DNA from 3 places in the Thermoanaerobacterium sp. RBIITD genome. Region 1 is predicted to be linked to each of the others. Evidence: a T-box and tRNA genes for the amino acid it is inferred to sense, from the RefSeq annotation. Region 1 holds a T-box; the other regions hold tRNA genes.

The links. A T-box is a leader RNA that pairs with one kind of tRNA and senses whether it is charged. The one in region 1 lies ahead of pheS (phenylalanine--tRNA ligase subunit alpha), so its partner is inferred to be a tRNA-Phe.
Region 2: it encodes a tRNA-Phe, which carries the amino acid that the T-box ahead of pheS (phenylalanine--tRNA ligase subunit alpha) is inferred to sense. The anticodon was not compared.
Region 3: it encodes a tRNA-Phe, which carries the amino acid that the T-box ahead of pheS (phenylalanine--tRNA ligase subunit alpha) is inferred to sense. The anticodon was not compared.

What each region holds. Positions count from the first base shown of each region.
Region 1 is NZ_LT906662.1:256,142-263,819, forward strand. Features, by position in the region: gene CPG45_RS01280 (U32 family peptidase) at 1-1,752, opposite strand, end outside; gene CPG45_RS01285 (cell division protein ZapA) at 1,797-2,171, opposite strand; gene pheT (phenylalanine--tRNA ligase subunit beta) at 2,269-4,653, opposite strand; gene pheS (phenylalanine--tRNA ligase subunit alpha) at 4,666-5,685, opposite strand; T-box leader at 5,741-5,953, opposite strand; gene CPG45_RS01300 (TrmH family RNA methyltransferase) at 5,987-6,757, opposite strand; gene rplT (50S ribosomal protein L20) at 6,828-7,187, opposite strand; gene rpmI (50S ribosomal protein L35) at 7,209-7,406, opposite strand; gene infC (translation initiation factor IF-3) at 7,424-7,678, opposite strand, start outside.
Region 2 is NZ_LT906662.1:2,768,888-2,776,565, forward strand. Features, by position in the region: gene CPG45_RS13320 (alpha/beta-type small acid-soluble spore protein) at 1-141, shown strand, start outside; gene CPG45_RS13325 (SIR2 family NAD-dependent protein deacylase) at 190-945, shown strand; gene CPG45_RS13330 (cold-shock protein) at 1,024-1,224, shown strand; tRNA gene CPG45_RS13335 (tRNA-Val) at 1,477-1,552, shown strand; tRNA gene CPG45_RS13340 (tRNA-Asp) at 1,557-1,633, shown strand; tRNA gene CPG45_RS13345 (tRNA-Phe) at 1,638-1,713, shown strand; tRNA gene CPG45_RS13350 (tRNA-Gly) at 1,725-1,800, shown strand; tRNA gene CPG45_RS13355 (tRNA-Cys) at 1,807-1,880, shown strand; gene CPG45_RS13360 (thioredoxin family protein) at 1,966-2,301, shown strand; partial or broken gene CPG45_RS13365 (iron-containing alcohol dehydrogenase) at 2,345-2,818, shown strand; gene CPG45_RS16920 (hypothetical protein) at 3,734-3,877, shown strand; gene CPG45_RS18310 (transposase family protein) at 4,269-4,361, opposite strand; gene CPG45_RS13375 (ROK family transcriptional regulator) at 4,747-5,889, shown strand; gene CPG45_RS13380 (hypothetical protein) at 5,892-6,569, shown strand; gene CPG45_RS13385 (C4-dicarboxylate ABC transporter) at 6,582-7,678, shown strand, end outside.
Region 3 is NZ_LT906662.1:2,065,681-2,073,358, reverse strand. Features, by position in the region: gene CPG45_RS10060 (carbohydrate ABC transporter permease) at 1-462, opposite strand, end outside; gene CPG45_RS10055 (carbohydrate ABC transporter permease) at 474-1,346, opposite strand; gene CPG45_RS10050 (ABC transporter substrate-binding protein) at 1,373-2,683, opposite strand; gene CPG45_RS10040 (LacI family DNA-binding transcriptional regulator) at 4,051-5,028, opposite strand; gene CPG45_RS10035 (winged helix-turn-helix domain-containing protein) at 5,645-6,094, opposite strand; tRNA gene CPG45_RS10025 (tRNA-Phe) at 6,579-6,654, opposite strand; tRNA gene CPG45_RS10020 (tRNA-Asp) at 6,668-6,744, opposite strand; tRNA gene CPG45_RS10015 (tRNA-Ile) at 6,763-6,838, opposite strand; tRNA gene CPG45_RS10010 (tRNA-Glu) at 6,848-6,922, opposite strand; tRNA gene CPG45_RS10005 (tRNA-Asn) at 6,929-7,003, opposite strand; rRNA gene rrf (5S ribosomal RNA) at 7,013-7,121, opposite strand; rRNA gene CPG45_RS09995 (23S ribosomal RNA) at 7,398-7,678, opposite strand, start outside.

The sequences.
Region 1 (7,678 bases):
AAGTTCGAACTTAGCATCATTCATTTCTTCTCTTAAAATTTGAGGAAAAGCAGGAATAATATCATATTCGCCAATTAAATTTTTAATACCCTTAATGTTATCAATATCCATTTTATAGTTGAAATAAATTCTATCAATATTTAATTCAGCAGCAATTTGAACATGACTTAGCTTTTCGCTGTAAAATGAAAGCTTACATTTTTGTCTTTTATTTTTATTAATCAATGGCAATTTAAAATCAACTTCTTTTGAATCATTATAATTTAATTTAAGTTTCTTAAGTTTTTCAATCGCACGTCTTCGAGTTTCTTTGATTTCACTAACTGGTAAAAATAGTCCATCCTCAATCTCAACTTCTATATCCTTCAAAGAAAAAGCCGTATCATTAATTGCGGATATTTTATCTACCAAAATATCCCTATCAAAAGCTTTTTTCATTGCTTTTTCGGCTTTAATCTCTCCCTCATTATGAACTATATTTTCGTTATTTTCAATGCGAATAAATAGTGGCTCATTTTCACTCATCTTTATGTAAATTGATACAGGAGACTTCTTTTCAGTGATATTAATAAGACTTTTATTTAACTCGTAATCATATGTCTTATAAATAAAATCACTTCTTTTAACGGGAACTTTCCTTTGTATTTCTACAATTTGTCCCGCCTCTGCATTATCTACCACTTTTCCATTATTAATAATTTTATCAACTTTAAAGCCGTATTTACCATTCTCTGTTGATATACCATCACCATTTGAAAGTGGCCTTATCAATTTAAGCTTAAAACTATCGTTTTGCTTTGACACAATTTCACCGACAATAACTCCTTTATTCTTAGGATTATCATAGCTCATTTCCTTAGGCTTTTTCTCAAAAAGATATCCACTTGAAAAACCTCTATTAAAAATGCTAGACATCATGTCAACATATTTAAAAACATCGAATTTTTTATTACTGTAATAGGAATCGATAGCTTGTCTATATGACATAACAACAGATGCTACATATTCTTTCTCTTTCATTCTACCTTCAATTTTAAGTGAGTGTATTCCGGCATTTATCAAACCACCGATATGCTCAATTGTACATAAATCGACCATGCTTAATAAATGCTTATCATGTTCTATTATATCACCTTTATCATCGATAAAGTCATATTTTAGCCGGCATGGCTGTGCACACCGCCCCCTATTTCCACTTCTTCCTCCAATTATACTGCTAAATAGGCATTGTCCTGAATACGAAACACATAGTGCGCCATGTGCAAATACTTCAATTTCAGCTTCTGTATTGCTTACGATATTTTCAATTTCCCTAAGTGTAAGTTCCCTCGACAGCACAACTCTTTTAATCCCGGCATCATAAGCCTCTTTTACGCCTTCTAAATTATGCAAAGTCATCTGTGTACTTGCATGCATCTTCATTTCTGGATAATAATCTCTTAAAAATTTCACGATACCATAGTCTTGTACGATTATCGCATCTATATTAAGCTTGCATAAATAATCAATATATTTTAAAAGGGTATCAAATTCCTTATTAAAAATCAATGTATTTACCGCAATATATATTTTTGTGTCACGCAAATGGCAATATTCTACAGCCTCTTTTAGCATGATATCATCAAAATTTTCCGCATATGCACGGGCACCAAAATATTTACCGCCAATATAAACAGCATCTGCACCAGAATTTACTGCGGTCTTTAAAACATCGTAGTTTCCGGCAGGTGCTAATAATTCAATCTTCCTCATTAAACCACCTTAATCTAAATTATTAATATATATTTTAATCATATTTAACTGACATCATCAAATGTTTTAATATATTCTTCTAGTTCCTCTCTCGATTCTTCAAGTTCCTTTCTTAAATTTTCAATTTCTTCGGACAAAGTCTTTATTTTATCATTGTCATTATTTAACTCTGATTTTAGTGATACAATTTGTTTTTTCAATGCGTTATTCTCCTCTTTTGAAATAAAAAGCTCATCAGTAATATTTAGTGCCGCCAAAACTAAAATCATTTGTGTGGACAGTTTACTATAATTTTCAGATATCCCTGCTATTATTTCATTCAAATGTCCAGCTAATTTCATTATATAATCTTCGGGATAATCTGTTTTTAATATATAATCATTTCCATTTATATTAACAGTAATTTTCTTTATATCCACAAGAACATCCCCTCAATATCAAACGTTACTTTATTTATTTCTACAAAGAATTCAGATTTCCTTCTTTTTGAGAAAAAAAAGACCGTTTCCGGCCTTTTTACCTAAGTTGTGCTCCTATTTTATCATTAAGTGTTTGAATAATTTTGTCATGAACTTTTTTTACTTCTTCATCTGTCAAAGTTCTCTCATATGACCTATACCATATTGAGTATGCGACGCTCTTTTTATCTTCTGGTATATTTTCACCAGTATATACATCAAATAATTTTACATCATCAACAAGCTCGCCGCCAGTTTTTCGTATTATATCTTCTATATCCGCTACATATGTGTCCTTTGATACAAGAATGGCTATATCTCTTTCTACCGCAGGATATTTCGGCAATGGACTATATTTTCTTTTGAAATTCGCCATTTTAAAAATCTTTTCAAGGTTTAATTCAGATACATACATTTCTTCATTAATGCCGTAATTTTCCGTTATGTCGGGATTAAGTTCACCTAAAATACCGACATTATCACCATTAATAATCAAATCGGCTGATCTTCCTGGATGATACAAAGGATTTTTGCTCCTTACATATTTCACGTCCTTTATATTGAGACTCTCAATCAAAGCCTCAATAATTCCTTTAAGTTTGAGAAAATCAACCTCTTTACCATACATTCCTATAATCGCCGTTTTAATTTCTATAGGCAGTTCTTCTATTGGTAATGATTTAGGAACAAAAATTTTTGATATTTCAAAAGCTTTAAAATCAGACACTTTACGGCTGTAATTCGTATATGCAACATTCATCATCGACGGTAATAATGTTGTCCTCATATAACCTTGATCTTCACCGAGAGGGTTCATTATTTTCACTGCTTTTCTATATGGACTATCTTCTGGTAGATTTATTTTATCAAGGTCTTTCATTCCCATAAAGGATGTTGTTATAATCTCATTTAAACCGCATGATAAAAATATATCTTTTACTCTATCTTCTAATTTTTGTTCTGTCGTTTTAATTCCTGCAGTTATTTGAGTGCCTTTTAAAAGTGTATCTTCAATATTATTATATCCATATAATCTACCAACTTCTTCTGCTATATCTGCTTCACCTTCTATGTCCCTTCTAAAAGCAGGTACTGTTACCCTTAAAATATCATTGTCATAAGTTACATCAAAATCAAGCAATTGCAATAAATCTTTCATCTCATTTTGTGTAAGATTGGTTCCTAAAAGGCTGTTTATTCTCTCATATCTAATATTTAAAACTTTGTTTTCAAAGGTTTCTGGATATACATCAACCATATCTTTCAATATTTCTCCACCACTGAGATCAGCCATGAGCTGTGCTGCCCTATTGCATGCAAGTACAGTTATTTCTGGATCGAGTCCTTTTTCAAATCTTGAAGATGCTTCGCTCCTCAATCCAAGTTTTTTCGATGTATACCTTATATTGCTTCCCTTAAAATTGGCACTTTCTATAAGAATATTGACGGTATCACTTGTTATCTCGGTATTTTGTCCACCCATTACACCAGCTAATCCTATTGCTTTATCAGTATCTGCTATAACAAGCATATTGCTATCTAGAATTCTCTCTTTATCATCAAGTGTTATTAATTTCTCACCATCTATTGCTCTTCTTACAATTATGTGTCTGTCTTTAACCTTATCGAGGTCAAATGCATGCAATGGTTGTCCAAGCTCTAACATAACATAATTTGTAATATCAACGATATTATTAATCGGTCTTATACCTGATTTTAATAATCTCATTTGCATCCAAATAGGTGATGGACCTATTTTTACATTTCTAACTACCCTTGCAACATAACGATAGCATAAATCCTTTGCTTCAATTGTAATCCTTGCAGGATTTTCTTCGGATATTTCCTTTATTTCTATTTTGGGCAAATTGTAACTTTTTCTATATGTCGCAGCAGTCTCCCTTGCAATACCAACTATGGATAGACAATCTGGCCTATTTGGCGTTATTTCAAATTCAATAACATCATCATTTAGCTCAAGAGCTTTTTTAACATCTTCGCCGAGAGGTAGTTCAGGCAATATAAAAATACCGTTCCTTTGAAATTCGGGAAGCATACTTTCATCAAGTCCTAATTCTCTAGCCGAACACATCATTCCATTGGATTCCAATCCTCTTAGCTTTCCTCTTTTTATTTTAACACCACCTGGCAGTGTCGAGCCATGAAGTGCAACAGGTATATAATCGCCTTCTTTAATATTTTGTGCACCTGTTATAATCTGTAATTTCTCATTGCCTACGTCGACGATGCCAACTTGAAGTTTATCTGCATCAGGATGTTTGCTCAGGGATAATATTCTCCCAATTACAACGTTCTTTATATCATTTCCATAATTTTTTATTGTTTCAACTTTGGAACCGGACATTGTAAGGTCATCAGCAAGCTTTTTTGAATCAACTGAAACATCAACATAATCCTTTAGCCATGCGACAGATACTAACATTAATCTTCCTCCTTAAAACTGTTTGATAAATCTCAAATCATTTTCGTATAATAGCCTTAAGTCATCTATTCCATAACTTAACATGGTTATTCTGTCAAGTCCCATTCCAAACGCAAAACCGGAGTATTTCTCTGGATCTATTCCCGACATCCTGAGTACATTCGGATGCACCATTCCTGAACCAAGTATTTCTATCCATCCAGAATATCCGCATACTCTACAGCCTTCGCCACCACATACAAAACATGATACATCCATCTCTGCACTGGGTTCTGTAAATGGGAAATAATGTGGTCTAAACTTTGTCTTAGTATTTGAACCAAATAATCTCTTTGCAAATAGATTTAGAACACCCTTAAGATCCCCCATTGTTATTCCTTCATCAACAGCAAGCCCTTCAATCTGATTAAATACTGGTGAATGTGTTGCATCAATTTCGTCTGACCTGTAAACTCTACCAGGAGAAATAACTTTTATAGGTGGTTTATTTTTTTCCATTGTCCTTACTTGTACCGGCGATGTCTGTGTCCTAAGTAAAATATTTTTTGTTATATAAAATGTGTCCTGAAGGTCTCTTGCAGGATGATCTGGTGGTGTATTTAATGCTTCAAAATTGTAATAATCAAGTTCTACTTCAGGTCCTTCTGCTATAGAAAATCCTAACCCTAAAAATATCTCCTTTATTTCATCCAAAACTTTTGTCATCGGATGTTTATGACCAATATCTATTCTATTTCCGGGCAATGTTATATCTATATATTCGCTCTTTATCTTTTTTTCTTTCTCTTTTTTTAGGATATCATCTTTTCTTGATGTAAGCATATTTTCTATTTCGCTTCTTATCTCATTTGACAATTTGCCTACTATAGGTCTTTCCTCAGGTGATAGACTTCCCATACCTCTCAATATTTTTGTTAACTCACCTTTTTTGCCAAGGTATTTAATCCTCAATTCCTCTAAGGTCTTCATATTATCTGCTGATTTTAATTCATTTTTTGCATCTTCAAAAAGTTTCCTTAACGTCTCTTCCAAGTAAATTCTCTCCTTTCATATAAATTTTGTTTTAGAATTAAAAAATCTCCATCTACAAAAGGACGGAGATATAATACCGTGGTACCACCTATTTTGGCAATAATGCCCACTCATTATATATAACGGATAACCCGGTTATGCCTACTATTTGTTCAGCATACTGCTCAGGAGGGAACTTTCCATTACTTAAAAACAACAATGCTCTCAATCTATGGCACTGTCTCCCTGTGTTCGTCTATAATGTACTTTACTCCTTCATTGCATTTGAGCTATATTTTGCAAATATTATAGCATTTTTGAGCTATTTAATCAACCTCTGCCTCTGAGATTCATATAAGCATATTGAAGCAGCTATTGATACATTAAGAGATTCTGAGTCTCCTTCCATCGGAATTAAAAATGATCCATCAATGTAATTATCTAAGCTATGATTTACGCCTCTTGATTCATTTCCAAATATTAAAGCAATATTATTTGAAATATCGTACTCATAAATATATTTCTTTGCCTTTAAATTTGTTGATAAAATTTTTATACCATTCTTTTTTAAGTTTTCCATTAATTCACCATATAAAATTACATTAACAACAGGTATATGAAATATTGATCCCATTGTTGATCTTAATACTTTTGGATTATATATATCAACAGTATTATTTATTGTAAATACTGCATCAGCTTTAAAGGCATCTGCAGACCTTATAATTGTTCCAAGATTACCCGGGTCCTGTACTTCATCTGTTATTATATATATTCCATTTTTCTTGACTAAATCATCAATATCGTAATTGGGCATTTTTATAACGGCCATTATCATTTGAGGTGTAACTGTATCAGATATTTTTCTTAACACATTTTCTTGAACGACAATAAGCTTATCTTTATCAATGTTTAATGCTTCTTTATAACTATCTGAAATCAATATGTATTCTATCTTAAAATTACTCTTTAAAGCCTCAATAACATTGTTTTTGCCTTCTATATAAAATAATCTTCTTTTATACCTGTATTTTTTATTGTTAAGCTTTTTAATGTCTTTAATTAATTCATTCTTTTCGCTAGTTATAACCATACTATATTTCACTTTCCTGAATATAACCTAAAACCCGGCATATACCTACCGGGCCATAAGTTCAAATTATTTACGCATTTAACTGTTGTTTAGCTATGTTAACTAAATCTGCAAAGGCTTTACCATCATTTATTGCCATTTCAGATAACATCTTTCGATTTATCTCGATATTTGCCTTTTTAAGTCCATTTATAAATCTGCTATATGATATACCATTTGCTCTTGCTGCAGCGTTAATTCTGGCAATCCATAGTTTTCTAAAATCCCTTTTTCTTAATTTTCTACCAATGTATGCATAATTAAGCGACTTCATTACCGCCTGGTTTGCAACTCTAAATAGTTTGCTTTTTGCGCCATAATACCCTTTAGCAAGTTTTAATATCTTTTTATGCCTTTTTCTTGTAACTTTACCTGACTTTACTCTTGACATCTTTATAACCTCCTAATTAATTTACGCATAAGGAATTAAACGTTTGATATTCTTTGCATCTGTACTGTATAGGTAAGCAATCTTTCTTAAATTTCTCTTGGTTTTTCTCGTCTTTTTAGTTAAAATATGTCTTTTAAAAGCCTTAGCTCTCTTTACCTTTCCGCTTTTAGTAAGAGAAAATCTCTTCGCTGCCCCTCTATGTGTTTTCATTTTTGGCATGTTTATATCCTCCTTAATTAAACGTTTTTAGGTGCTATTACCATCATTAAATTTCTACCTTCCATATTTGGGGTTTTTTCAACAACACCAAATTCTTCGATATTTTTTGCAAATTTATTTAATAGTTCTTCAGCAAGAGTTGTGTGTGCTGCCTCTCTGCCTCTGAACCTTATAGTCACTTTAACTTTGTTACCATCTTTTAAAAATTTCATCGCACTTTTTAATTTGACACCAAAATCATGTTCTTCAATGGCAGGAGTCATTCTAATCTC
Region 2 (7,678 bases), 890 kb from region 1:
GAAAAACTTAAAATCGAAGCGGCAAAAGAACTCGGTTTATTTGAAAAAGTGCTTAGAGTCGGGTGGTCAAATTTAACTGCTCAAGAAACCGGTAAAATTGGAGCTATTGTAAAAAAAAGAAAAAAACATATAACTTTATGATGCATAATCTTTTTAAAGTGATATACTTGTATTGAAGAGGTGAGTATAGTGAATGTTGATACAAATGTTTATGAAAAAGCCGCAGAGCTAATTAAAAAATCTAAAAAAACAATTGTTTTGACAGGTGCAGGTATATCAACTGAAAGCGGTATTCCGGATTTTAGAAGCCCTGGAACAGGACTATGGGAAAAGATGGATCCAATGGAAGCCTTGTCGACGCGAGTTTTATATAACGACCCTATAAAATTTTATAACAATGGTTTTAAAATACTGCTCTCAATGAAAGATGCAAGGCCTAATAAAGCACATTACATACTGGCTCAAATGGAAGATGAAGGCTTAATATCGGGTATAATAACGCAAAATATTGATAACTTACATCAAAAAGCTGGCTCACATAGGATATTTGAAGTCCATGGCCAAACTAGAACGGGAAGTTGCATGAACTGCGGTACAAAAGTTTCTATTGACGTGCTCAATGACAAAATAGAAAAAAGGGAGATTCCACCGATATGCGATAAATGTAATGGCATTTTAAGGCCAGATGTTGTAATGTTTGGCGATCCTATGCCGGAAGACTTTGAAAAGGCATGGCATGAGGCAAGCAACAGTGATTTGATGATAGTAATAGGATCTTCATTAACGGTATCACCTGTCAATTTTTTGCCCGGCCTTGTAAAACATCTCATAATAATTAATAAAACTAGAACACCTGAAGATAATAGGGCGGATGTAGTTATAAGATGTTCTGCTAGTGAAGCATTAAGTAATATTATCACATATTTAAATAAAGAAGAAAAATAAAATTAAGATTTGACAATATATATGATTGAGTGCTATTATAAATAGGTAAATTATTTATCACGTTTGGAGGAAGATATAATGGTAAGAGGTAAAGTGAAATGGTTCAATGCTGAGAAAGGATATGGCTTCATAGAAAGAGAAGGAGGTTCTGATGTCTTCGTACACTACTCAGCTATTGAACAAGATGGTTTTAAGACATTAGAGGAAGGTCAAGAAGTTGAGTTTGATATAGTTGAAGCTGAAAAAGGTCCTCAAGCTGCAAATGTTAAAAAAGTTTGATTAATAAGAGAACTTACCCTAACAGAAATGTTAGGGTTTTGCATTTTTTATTTCACATAGGAAGTATAGATATTTCTTAATTTATAATTTTTTTAAAGGTATAAGTATTTTTTTGATTTTTGTAAAAAGGAAGTATAAAGATTAGTACGATAATTCATAATAGCTATAAATAAACCCGTTAATGGGAAAAATTAAAAAAAGATATTGACGAATTAATTATTTTTAGGTATACTATTAGTTGTCACGAGAAATGGTCGTATAGCTCAGCTGGGAGAGCACCTGCCTTACAAGCAGGGGGTCATAGGTTCGAGCCCTATTGCGACCACCATTGAGGCCCAATAGCTCAGTTGGTTAGAGCGCCAGCCTGTCACGCTGGAGGTCGAGGGTTCGAGCCCCTTTTGGGTCGCCAATAAGCCTCGATAGCTCAGTCGGTAGAGCAAGGGACTGAAAATCCCTGTGTCAGTGGTTCGATTCCACTTCGAGGCACCAGAGAAAATAATGCGGACATAGCTCAGTTGGTAGAGCATCACCTTGCCAAGGTGAGGGTCGCGAGTTCGAGTCTCGTTGTCCGCTCCAAACTATGGCGGCATAGCCAAGTGGTAAGGCAGAGGTCTGCAAAACCTTTATCTCCAGTTCGAATCTGGATGCCGCCTCCATATTTAATATAGTGATAATAAGCCTTTAATGGCTTTATTTTTTTTATTGCGAATTTTATATTTAATTTTATAGGAGAAAGATAGGATGAGGAAAAACTTGCAAAAGCTTAATAATATTGATGATATGAAAAGATTAATTAAAAGAAATAATATGGTACTATTGTACTTTTCAACGGTGAACTGTGGTATTTGTACAACACTTCTGCCAAAGATTGACGAGATGCTTTTGACCTATCCTAATATATCGGCTTTTCATGTTTCTATAGATGAATTACCTGCAGCATCTGGTGAATTTTCTATTTTTACTGTTCCATCTATACTTGTTTATATTGAGGGAAAAGAAGTGATAAGAGAAGCTAGGTTTATTAGTATGGATACGTTAGAAGATAAAATCCAAAAATATTACAATATGATTTTTTAAATGACATAATATGGATGTCATATATGATATAATATATTAAATTATCAATATCAAATATTCACTTTATGACATAGTAGGGCCGAATCCTACTGTTGATATGATTGATGAAGCAGCCAAAATCGGCCGTGAAACCGGGGCAGAAGTTGTTATCGGAATTGGCGTTGGTAGCCCTATAGATACTGCGAAAAGTGTAGCTGTGCTGCTGGAGTACACTGATAAAAATGCAAGAGAACTTTATGAACAGAAATTCATACCCGAAAAAGGTGTTCCTATTATAGCTATAAACCTTACTTACGGTACTGGTACTGAAGTAAACAGATTTGCGGTAGCTACAATACCAGAAAAAAATTATAAGCCTGTCGTGGTCTATGATTGCCTGTACTCTATATATGCCATAGATGACCCTTTACTTATGACAAAGCTTGACAAAAAGCAGACAATAGCGGTTACAATAGATGCATTAAATCATGTTACTGAAACTGCTACTACTCTTGAACCATCGCTTTATAGCATTCTCTGGTGACTGACCTGACCGAGCGTAGAGCATTAAAAGAAGAGCTTGAGGAAAATGAGGCAATTTTAGGTGCAATCGTATCACAAACCATTAGAAGAAGGAGATAAGGTATTAGGCACTCAGATAATTATTGATGATATAACTGAAAGAAAACATCTGGAAGAAGAAAACAGATAAAAAGAAGAAAGAATTTGTTTGATGTTGTAAATGAAGTAACAATTTTGCTTAAAAATAATAAAACAGCCAATTAAAGGACTGCTTCCGTCGTCAATCATCATATGATAACTCAATGTCATTAGATTAAATTTCCCTTCGTTAGAAGTGGCTACTAATACGACTAGTCCCGGCTCAATGAAACGATATACCCTAGATAATGGAAATTCCTTCACACTAAACATCTCTCTTTCATTTTATTTTTAAAAAATTTATCTCTTATTTTGGTATAGACAGTTAAATAGTTACGCAAATTTTATTTCCAGTTTTCCAATAATAGTATATAATTTGGACTATTGAATATTTTAACAGTTTTCAAATGCATCTTAGTATAATTTTTATGCAAAATTATATTTCACATACCTATATTTTACAACAAAATATCCTAAAATTAAAAACATAAAGGCATAAAGAGATAAAGCAGCAATTTACATTGTTACCAGATTATAATATAAAATTAAGGAATTATTAGTAAATTATATATAATTATGCTTATAATTAATTAAAAGTAAAGCAATGGGAGGTTAAGGGTATGGAAGGCAGAAGTATTGAGTTTGCCCTTATTAAGTTTATTGAGAGATGTATTAATTATGAAGCTGCAAAAATTATAAAAAAGATAAGGACATCAAAAAGAAAGAGCATTTAATATTAGATGCAGCAAAGTATAATAGCGATATTAAAGATAATGAAAAGGACATTGATAATATGGCATACAATGATATATCACTTGAAAATGAAATAATAAATAGGTGTATGATTTTAAAATATAAAGAATTACTCGAACCAGAGGAACTTAAAGTAATAATGCTAAATATAGTACAAGATGTACCGCATTTGTTAGTCGTCTGATGTAGAAAAAACATCTAGAGTTTATCATGTTTATTATGTATAAGAATCAACTGACATTAATAAGTTTCCTGATTTGGAGGGAAAATTTGAAAGATTTATAACAGTTACAAGAACGTCTTTATATGATGGATGGTGTATAAGTTCAATTGCCACATCGCCATAAATATTTTATAAAAAAGCAAAAGGCTTATGCAAATATTAAAAAATATTTTTTTCTAGCAGTATTGTTCTGAATTCATTAATAAGATGATATATACTTGCGTAAAATGGATATTCATTGCATACTCTATCCAATTGTTCTTGAGAAATCATTTTTACTTCCTCAATAGGCTTGTACAGCAGCTTTATTAAATTTTTGTACTCAATTAGTTTACTTATATTTCTTGTATTGTCATTTATTGCCTTGCATTGGAAGATCTTGAAAGCTTCTTTTATAATGGGAATGAACTTTTGATGATGTATGACCACAGAAAGGGCATTTCAATTCTTTTTATTTGATTCTGTTTTATGTATATGGTATTACCAATTATTTTTTGGCTTTTATATTCTAAATTTTCATCCAGCATCTTAAATAAATTCATTCATTTAATGACTTCTTTTATAATGTTTTTGAATGTATTATCATATCATATTTTTAATACATTTTAATTCACTTTTGGTAAGAACCAGTTTTAGATTAACATAAACATATGATTCTCTATTATTGATAACTAATCAGATGAAGACCTGTTTTTTAATGAATAAATTTTTTTTATATTAAAGAAGGATTTTTTTAATTAATGTCGAATTAACAATATTAAGATAATAAGAACTTAGTAAAAAGTATATTGCTAACTTATTACGAATATCTTAGAAAGTTGGAGGTAATAATGAGACATAAAAGTAATTTAAAAGAATTGAAAGAGAAAAATAAGAAATGTATATTGAAATTATTATTGAATGATGGACCTTTATCAAGGACAGAGATTTCACAGCGTGTGGGATTAAGTATGACAGCAGTATCTGACCTGGTAGAGGAATTACTAAACGAGAAAATTTTGATAGAATCAGGAATGGGATCATCAACCGGGGGTAGAAGGCCCGTAATGCTTGAGATAAATACTAAAAATGGTTATGTTGCAACACTTAAGATATTAAGGGATAAACTAATCTGCATATTATTCGATTTTAACCTTAATAAAGGAATTGAAAAAGAAATTGAGTTTGATTATTTTGATCTACCTTTTTTGCAGAAAATAATAAAAGAATTGATTAAAGATCTTGAAAGGGATTTAAAGGTAGAAAAAAGAAAAATATATGGTATAGGTATATGTATTAACAGTGATTTGAAAGAATTTAATTTAAAGGGAGTTTTATCAACATCTATTTCTTCAGGTTATTTGACTTTATCGCAGGCTCTATCATATGAACTGGGTATACCTGTTATAGAAGAAAACGAAATATATCTTAAATCAATGGCTGAATATTTATCTCTTGGAATAAATAATAATCTTGCTTATATCGATATCAACAACGAAATACAATCATCAGTAATATTAAATGGTAGGAGAATAAGTGAAAATATAAATATTGGTCATATGATTATAGATAGATATGGACCAGAATGCTCCGAAGGGCATAGAGGCTGTCTTAATACACTCGTTACAATAAAAGCAATTTTAAAAAAAGCAATAACATTGAGCAAGGATCAAAGTAATGTGATTGATGGAACAAACTCATCCTTTGTGAATATCGACAGCATATATAAATTTTTTAAAAGTGATGCAATTGACAGAATCATCAATGATATTTCTGATTCGCTTAAAATTACAATAATAAACCTGAAAAATTTGCTCAACATTAAAACATTTGTTTTAGATGGAAAGATAATAAAATTATTCGATATTAGTAGTAGAATCCAAAATTCTTTTGATGATATTATTATTAAATGTTGTTCAGTAGGAAAAGATGATATTTTAAAAGCCACAGCAAAATTAACTTTAAATAAAATAATAAATGAACAGGAGGTATAATAATGAGTTTTGCTGAAATTCTAAAAACCAATAAAATGACGCTTATTGTCAGTTTGCCAAAAAATACGATTGAACTGGCTCAAGCGGCTATGAAAGGAGGTGCTGATGCTTTAAAGGTACATGCAAATGTACATCACCAGGCAAGTGGTAATGATTTTGGCAGCATAGATGAGCAAAGGGAGGTGTTTAGAGAAATAATAAATAGTTTCAAGGTACCAGTGGGGCTTGTGCCCGGGGCTGAAACTTGTGCTGACAGAAAAGAAATTAAACTGGCAGAAGAACTTAAGTTTAGCTTTCTATCTATGTTTGCACACCATATGCCGCTTTACATGCTCGATTCAAATCTTGAAAAGATGGTAGCTGTTAACGAAGTATATGATATATCACACATAAAGGCATTAAACAAGATAAACATTGACGTTATTGAAGCAGACGTATTGCCAGATGACAGAAGAGAGAAAATTCACTTATCTGATTTAATGAGATATGGAAGACTTGTAGAAAACCTTACTAAACCTGTGGTTGTTCCGACCCAAAGGATTATAGAACCAGATGAAGTGAAGTATCTATATGACCTTGGCATTAAAGGAATTATGATTGGTGCAATTGTTACAAGGAATGATACAGAAGGCGTTCTTAGAATGACTGAATCATTTAAAAATGAAATTAATAAATTATAAGGAGGATTAATTATGCAGGCGATTTTAATATTATTGTTGTTTTTGATAATAGCTGGACTTATGGTATCAAGAAAATTACCCACATTGGTAGCACTTCCTATACTTGCGATTGGTATTGCGTTAATTGCTGGTGTTCCATTGTCACTTGTTGATCCTAAGACTAAGCTTGATACAGGAATTCTTGCATATATTATAGATGGTGGTGCCATTAAACTTTCAGCAGCATATGTGGCTGTTATGTTTGGAGCATGGTTAGGACAGATAATGAATCAGACAGGCATATCAAAATCTATTGTAAAGACTGCAGCGGAATTAGGCGGTGACCGCCCACTGATAATGACACTTTGCATTACTGCTGCGATAGCGCTGCTTTTTACAACTATAAGCGGATTAGGTGCTGTAATTATGGTTGGCAGCATTGCTGTACCTATAATGCTTTCAGTTGGAGTAACTCCGATTATTGCTGTGTCAATGTTTTTATTTGGTATGGCAATAGGCCTTGAGCTTAATATGGCGAACTGGTCATTTTATATAACTGCAACGGGTGTTTCGCTTGGAGATGTTAAAAACTTTGCAATTGTTCTTATGATATTTACCGCTGTTATGGCAGTTGCTTTTGCTTTGATAGAGTTCAAGCGTGCAGGAATAAAATTCGCATGGGCACAAACTAATGCTGATACAGACAAAAAAGTAAATTTCTTAGCATTATTAACACCAATAGTTCCTATAATCTTTGTACTTGTATTCAAATGGCCTATAATTACTTCATTTATAATAGGCATAATCTATAGCATTATAACAACACAAAGATCATTTAAATCCGCTTTAAGTATGTTGACAAAAACCGCATATGATGGAATTGCAGATTCAGCACCTGCGGTATTATTGATGATTGGCATAGGAATGCTTTTAAATTCGGTTATGCATCCTATGGTATCACAGGTACTATCTTCAGTATTAAAAAGTATAATTCCGACAACACCACTGACATATATTTTATTCTTCAGTATACTAGCACCACTTGCACTATATAGAGGACCACTTAATCTATGGGGACTTGGTAGTGGTATTGCAGGTCTTATTATAAGCTTAAAGATATTACCACCAAC
Region 3 (7,678 bases), 1.6 Mb from region 1:
TGCTATATATGGCATAACTAATCCCATCTGTTCTTTCAAATGTAAAATTGTATTTATTCTATATACTGGGAATAGCAAAATAAATGGTGAAATTGTTAGTCCACTTATCAAAAATCCATAAATTATAGATTTCAACTTTTTGTTTTGAAATGTCATTTTTGATAAAACAAAAGAACTTGAAAATGTTATTGGTAATTCAATTATCATTGTTACAACAACTATGAAAAAGGTATTTTTATAAAGCTGTAAAAAATCCAAAGTCTCAATCGCATGTTTAAAATTAATAAGGCTTAAACTCTTTGGTAAACCCAATGGATTAGCAAAAATCTCTGAATTTGATTTAAATGACATTAAAAACATCCATAAAAATGGAAGAATTACTAAAAAGGTAACAATCGTTAATAGTATATATTTATAAACTTTTGGCTGTAATTTGATTTTTGTTTTTATTGCTGATGCCATTTTCTATCCTCCTATTTTTCTTTACCACTTGTCACCTTCGAATACACACCAGTAATTATTAATGAAATAATAAATGTGAATGTCGCAATAGACATGCCATAGCCATATTCTCCATTAGTAAATGTTGTTGCATAACTGTAGGTAACTAAATTTTCTGATATATGATTTGGTCCACCATTTGTCAATTGTTGTACAATCTCAAATATTTTAAATGTTCCAGTAATAATCAAAATTGCTACTGTTGAAATGGTTGTTTTAAGCATTGGAATTGTTACAAATATCAACTTTTGACAACTTGATGCCCCGTCTACTTTGGCAGCTTCAAAAACTTCTTCAGGTATCATTTTCAATCCGGCCACAAAAATTGTGGCCAGATATCCTAATTGCTGCCAAAAGTAGATAAATGCAACAGAATATGGTGTTAAAGTTTTTCCACCAATCCATTCAGGTGCGTATTTCCCAAGCCCAATAGCATTAAAAATATTATTGATTAAACCTATTTTGGGATCAAGGATGAAAACCCAAATAATACCTACAATTATTGGTGCAATAATTGCTGGTGAGAATATAAATGCTTTAGCAATTCCATTAAATTTAAGCTTTTCATTTAATAAAAGTGCAACAGCGAATGCGCCAAACATCAACAATAGGAAATCTGCTACAAATATGATCATTGTATTTTTTAACGAATTCATAAAAATTGGATCATTAAATAGCCTAATATAATTATTTAAACCTACATATTTAGCCATTCCTATTCCTGTATAATCCGTGAAACTATACCCTACAGCAACTCCAATTGGTGCGATCATATATATAATGTAAATCAATATGGTTGGTACTAACATTAAAATCATGTATCTTTTTTTGCTCAGCCAATACATTGGGGTCACTCCTTTTTTGAAAATTCCTATTGTTGCTTTAATATCGCATCAAGTTTATCTAATGCTTGATTTGTTGTATATAGCCCTAGCATTGCCCCATACATTGAATCATACAATTGTGCTTGAACAGCTTGATCTAATACTAAATCCGGTTGTGCCATTGGGCTTTTCCATGTTGGGTCCTGAAGGGCTTCCACAAGTTGTTTGAATGCATACTTTCCACTCATATCTACATCTACTTTATAATTAGTAGCAGGTATTACTGAACCAGCATATGATATTTTAGCAGCCTCAGGACCATAATAGAAAGCAAGGAACTTATAAACAGCATCTTTCTTAATTCGGTCTTTACCAACTTTAGCACTCACACATAATGGTGCAGATGGAACATCCATTTTTACTTTTTGATTGTAACTTGAATCTGAAAAAGTTGGTCCCCACCAGAAACCTACATTCTCACCTAGCTTTTCATCAATAGCAGCCGCATCCCACATACCAGAATCGAACATTGCTGCTCTACCTGCTAAAAATTCTTCCTTAGCCTGGAAATATGTCATAGTCGAAGCGTTACTTGGAAATGCTCCATTCTTTCCTAACTCAACTAATTTGTCAAAGAACTTTACGAAATCAGGATTATTGAATTTTGCTTTTCCTGCTAAAATATCATCAATTTTCTCGAAGTATCCATATCTCTCTAGAGCAATTAGAAAGGCCCAAACACTATAAGGATCCTTTGCTCCTTGTACAATTGGTACAATTCCCTTACTCTTCAATACCCTTACGTCATTTAACAGCTCTTCATAAGTTGTACCATTTGTAGGAAATTTTAAACCATTCTTTTCAAAGATTGATTTGTTATACCATATTCCTGTTACTAGCGCCTGATAAGGTAATCCATATTGAACACCATCAGAATTAAAAGCTTTTTTCATGTTATCATTTAATGCTGCAGAAACATTTGGATATTTATTTAAAAAATCATTTAAATCCAATAAATCCCCTGCTTTGTTTAGTTGTGGTGCTACAGAAGAATCCATCCAAAAAATATCTGGTAATTCGCCAGCTTGCGCAGCAATTTTCATATTCTGAACGTGTGTATCTTTATCACTTCCTTGAATCTTTACGATAATATCAGGATTTCGTTTCATAAACTCTTGCACAATATTCCAAGTTACAGGTTCTTGTTTTTGTGTATCTGCAACGTGCATTCCAAGAGTAATTGTTATTTTCCCATTTTTACTCGTTGACTGCTTAGTGGTATTACAGCCGGTTAATATAGAAAAAACTATAACCCCTATTAAAAACATTGCTAACAGTTTTTTAATTTTTTGTTTCATGATAATACTCATTCCTTTCATTTTGTTTCATAATTTTACTCCTTTTTGAGAGTTGTTTATGTTAAAAATTACTCACCATATCTGCTGTGGCATGGATGTTTACGAAAAGCTCTTTGTAGCTGACATTACTATTACTGACCCCAACAATGTTACCACTTATGTTAAACGGCGCTTCTCTACTTTTAACTCTGACCTTAATAGGTTAAAAGATTGGCTTCTAAGTTATAGTTGCTTCGAAGTCTAGGTAAGTATTGAATACATATCTAATCCTAAATATCTCCGTGCTATTAAAGGTCAAAAAAACGATGATAAGAATGCTGCTTGAATTGCTGATTTATTCAAATTCATTTAGTCAAATATTTGATACGAATTAAGGGATGATCAATCAGTCAAGATAAAGGTTTGTAGAAAACACTATGATTTTATTAGCCAATGTTTCTGACTTAAATAAAGCTATTTCACAGTTGGCTAAACATCATCAAGACTTATTTGATAACGCTGTTACTCTTCCCGGCATGACCGAAAAATCGGCAATTTAATGTTATCGCTGAAATTGACACAGACATTGGTTTTTAAATCCGATAAACACCTTGGCTCATGGGCTGAGCTTACTCCACAAAACATCGAAAGTGCAGGTTAGAAGAAATCAGTCCATGTTTCTAGAGCAGGGGTTTACTTAAAACCATTTCTAATACAGTGTGCCAATGCAGCAATTAAGGATAAAAAGAATCCTTATTTTAAGTTTAAATATGACCGTATTAAAAAGCGCCGCGGCTATAAAAGTGCAATTGTTGCTATTGCCCGGATGATGCTTACCTGTCTCTATCATATGTTTTTGAAAAATAAACCTGTTCAATGCTACTGACACTGATTATTCAAACATATCTGAAAAGCTTTATCAAAAACATAAACAGCAGTATATTAAAAACGCTATTATTCTTTTAGAAAAGGAAGTCAGTACCATTATTCCTTCAAAAATAACTTAGTACATTTGTATATTCCATTATTCGTAATTTAAGCAGTATGGTGATCTTTTTGGTGTGCTCAGATTTCAAAATTTTACTTTCACACTAAATCCCATTTCTTTTTATGAAACCCGTTCCACATTCGTGCTAATACAACTTTTTTAAAATAATCCTTACCTTGTGGAGATTTTAAAAAATATTTTAAACCGTTTTAAGTATTTTAGATATTTTTTCAAATGTGGTACCGGTTTCTTATATGTTACAATATATCTTTTTAGTGTTTAAAATTCCTTAAACTGTTCCTTTAATACACATAACACATTTTTATTTTATCATCTTTTAAGTATTTACTATAATTATTCATATTTTATAATTCAATTTTTGCATTTTTAATTTATTATCTTACGTAGTTTCCCCTTCGCGTAACTCAACATCTAATACAACCCTTTTCTTCTTATACACTTTACCATTTATCAAATCCGATACTAAGTGTACACATTCCCTTGCAAGTTGATCAATTGGCTGTACAATTGAAGTTACCGTTGGTGTTACAATTTCTGTAACATATGTTCCGTCATAAGCTACTATTTTCACATCTTCCGGTATTCTTTTACCTTTTTTGATTGCTTCTTTTAAATAGCTTATTGCCAATAAATCTGTTCCAAAGACACCATCAATTTCTGGGTGTTTCTCAAACATTTGATGTACTACTTTTTCGAAGTAAGATTCATCAAATCTGTTCCATTCTAACTCATAAGAATAAACATGTATATGTTCATCCTCCATTACTCGCTTAAAAGAAATATGTCTATCATGAGACGGTGTTTCAACTGCTAATGACCCCTGGAACTGAACTACACATTTGCAGCCACTTTCAATTAATTTTTTTGCCGCCATTTCCCCCCCACGCTTATGATTTGCTCCTACAACCGGTATATTCTCGCCTAAATATCGGTCTAACGCTACAATGGGCTTATTAATTTTTAGATATTCCTCAATTTCCAATGAATGAACTCCAGTAATAATCCCATCTACTATATGCCGATTTAGCATATCCAGATATTCCAACTCATAATTTTGCTCTTTTATTGTATTGCAAATCATAGTTTTAAACCCTGCTTCATACAGTTCCATTTCCACGTACTTTACAAACTCCGAAAAAAAAGGATGCGAAATATCAGGGACTAAAACAGCTACAATTCCTGCCTTTTTGTGGAATAAATTACGAGCTAGTTCATTAGGTGTATAATTTAAATCTTTCATTGCTTTGAGCACTTTTTTTCTAGTATCTTCAGATACATATCCCTTATCGTTTAAAACTCTAGAAACTGTCGTTGCACTAACATCTGCTTTTTTAGCTACATCTCTAATACTTGCCACTATTTCCCCCCTTCTGTGTATTCTATTAATTTTCTGCAAAACTTCAATAAACTCTACAATATTGAGGTTTTGCAATATATTTTTAAAGGATCTCCATCATTTGAATAACATATATTCTTTTCATAAACGGAGATTTCCTCTAAAAGCATTTTAAATTGTTAAATGTCATCAAGCCATTTTCTGACATTCAGCACAATCTTAAAGAAAATAAGCCTCGTTTTATTAAACCTTTTCTTAACTTTCAAAAGCTATCTTTAACTCACTCGAAATCATTTTAAATTATAAAATATTAGTTTTATCAAAACAAATCTTATATTCGCAAATTCTTTCAACATATTAGTTTTATTATAAATCTAAAATTTGCGATTCTAAGCATCTGCAACTTTAAAAAACTTTCGACTTAATCAATATTAAGTTTTAAATAAATCATAATTTTATTCTTTCCAAAAATCTTACAAACTTCTAATCTATTTATGTAATCCCTTGTTGATTTTATTATATATTATTTTATTTATTAAGTCAATAGTTAATCTTAAATTTTGTAATTATTCTGTGATAAGCCTTCATATAAAATTCATTGACCATGTTATATGCTATTTATTGTTTTCCTCTAAATTTATTCTTCAAAATAATCAGTATCAAGACGTTTGATTTCATAAGTTTCTTGAATTGATACACCCACGTTGAAATCAATCATAAATTCCGCTAATTGATATCCATCTATTAAAATTATTTTTTTACTTGTCAATCTTTTTGCATACTCCATAACATCTTCTGAAAATTCAGCAAATTCCTGATATTCTCTGTATTTCATAAGGTACTTCGAATTTATATTTATGTGATTTTCTTTTAATAATTCTTGTCCTCTTTGAGGAAATTCTATGAGACACGCATTTTTTAAATAATTTTTTGCCCAACCTAATCGATTATAGAATACTTTTGCACCGCCCTGAAGTTTTTTATTTAGTTCTTCATCAGTTAAACCAAATTCTTTTGCAAGCTTTTCTTCACAATATTTATTATTATACAGCTTATTATCAGATATTAACTTTAAAAGAGGAAGCATAATTTCTTCATAATTTTATGATATTAAAAGTAATTAATCTGGTATATTTTTTAAATTATTAAGATCTTATTTTAAGGAGGTTTATTATATGAGCAGGCAATGAGGTTCAGTTAAGGAAATCATAAAAGGTAAAAAATATAAAATAAGCTTCTATATTGGACTAGATGCCAATAGAAAAAGGAAATATCACATTGAAACTATTGAGTGTAAAAATAAAGCAGAAGCACATAAATATTCATCAAAAAAACTAGTTGAATTTGATACAGGAAAATTGCCACTAGACGAATCAAACATAATTATAAGAGATTATCTCGACAAGTGGCTTGAAACTAAAAATTTCTCACTGGCATTAAGTACTTATAACAACTTTAATTTTTGAAAAATGTATGAAAACTATAATTCAATTAAAATAATTAATATACACTGCAAAGCTTATTTAAAATAAAAAAAGCTTCAACATATTGTTGAAACTCCTATTTCCTGCTGGTGCCTCGAAGTGGAATCGAACCACTGACACAGGGATTTTCAGTCCCTTGCTCTACCGACTGAGCTATCGAGGCGTATGTATGATAATGGCGACCCAAAAGGGGCTCGAACCCTCGACCTCCAGCGTGACAGGCTGGCGCTCTAACCAACTGAGCTATTGGGCCGCAAATATATTAAATTTATGGTGGGCCTTCAGGGACTCGAACCCCGGACCAATCGGTTATGAGCCGACCGCTCTACCAACTGAGCTAAAGGCCCTTATTTTTTTGGTGACCCCGACGGGATTCGAACCCATGTTACCGCCGTGAAAGGGCGATGTCTTAACCACTTGACCACGGGGCCACATATTGGCTCCTCAGGTAGGGCTCGAACCTACAGCCTACCGGTTAACAGCCGGTTGCTCCACCATTGAGCTACTGAGGACTATTTTAAATCCGGCAGCGACCTACTCTCCCGCAATAGCAGTACCATCGGCGCTGGAGGGCTTCACTTCCGTGTTCGGTATGGGAACGGGTTTTTAACCTCCGCTATTGCCACCGGAAATCTTCTGTTCATTTCTTTGCATATATGTTGATTCTTCTCTTAGAATATATTATTTCCGTTCGCAAATTGTGTTTTCTATATACTTTCGGCTCACTTCGTTTGTTCGGCTAAAGCCGTCTATGCGTTGTGACGTCTTTTGACGCCTCACTGCACTTCGTTCGCCGAGTATATTACGAAAACGCAATTAATCGCTCTCTCCAATAATATTTTCTTCTTTGGATTCTTCACATATATGCTTTTTCTAAATGAACTTTGAATACTGCACAATGCTTCTTTGGTCAAGTCCTCGACTTATTAGTACCGGTCAGCTCAAAGTATTTCTACTCTTACACCTCCGGCCTATCTACCTCGTCTTCTTCAAGGTGTCTTACTCCCTTTCGGTTTGGGAAATCTTATCTTGAGGTGGGTTTCACGCTTAGATGCTTTCAGCGTTTATCCCTTCCGAACTTGGCTACCCAGCTGTGCGTACGGCTACGCAACTGGTACACCATCGGTTCGTCCACCCCGGTCCTCTCGTACTAAGGGCAGCCCCTCTCAAATTTCCTACGCCCGCGA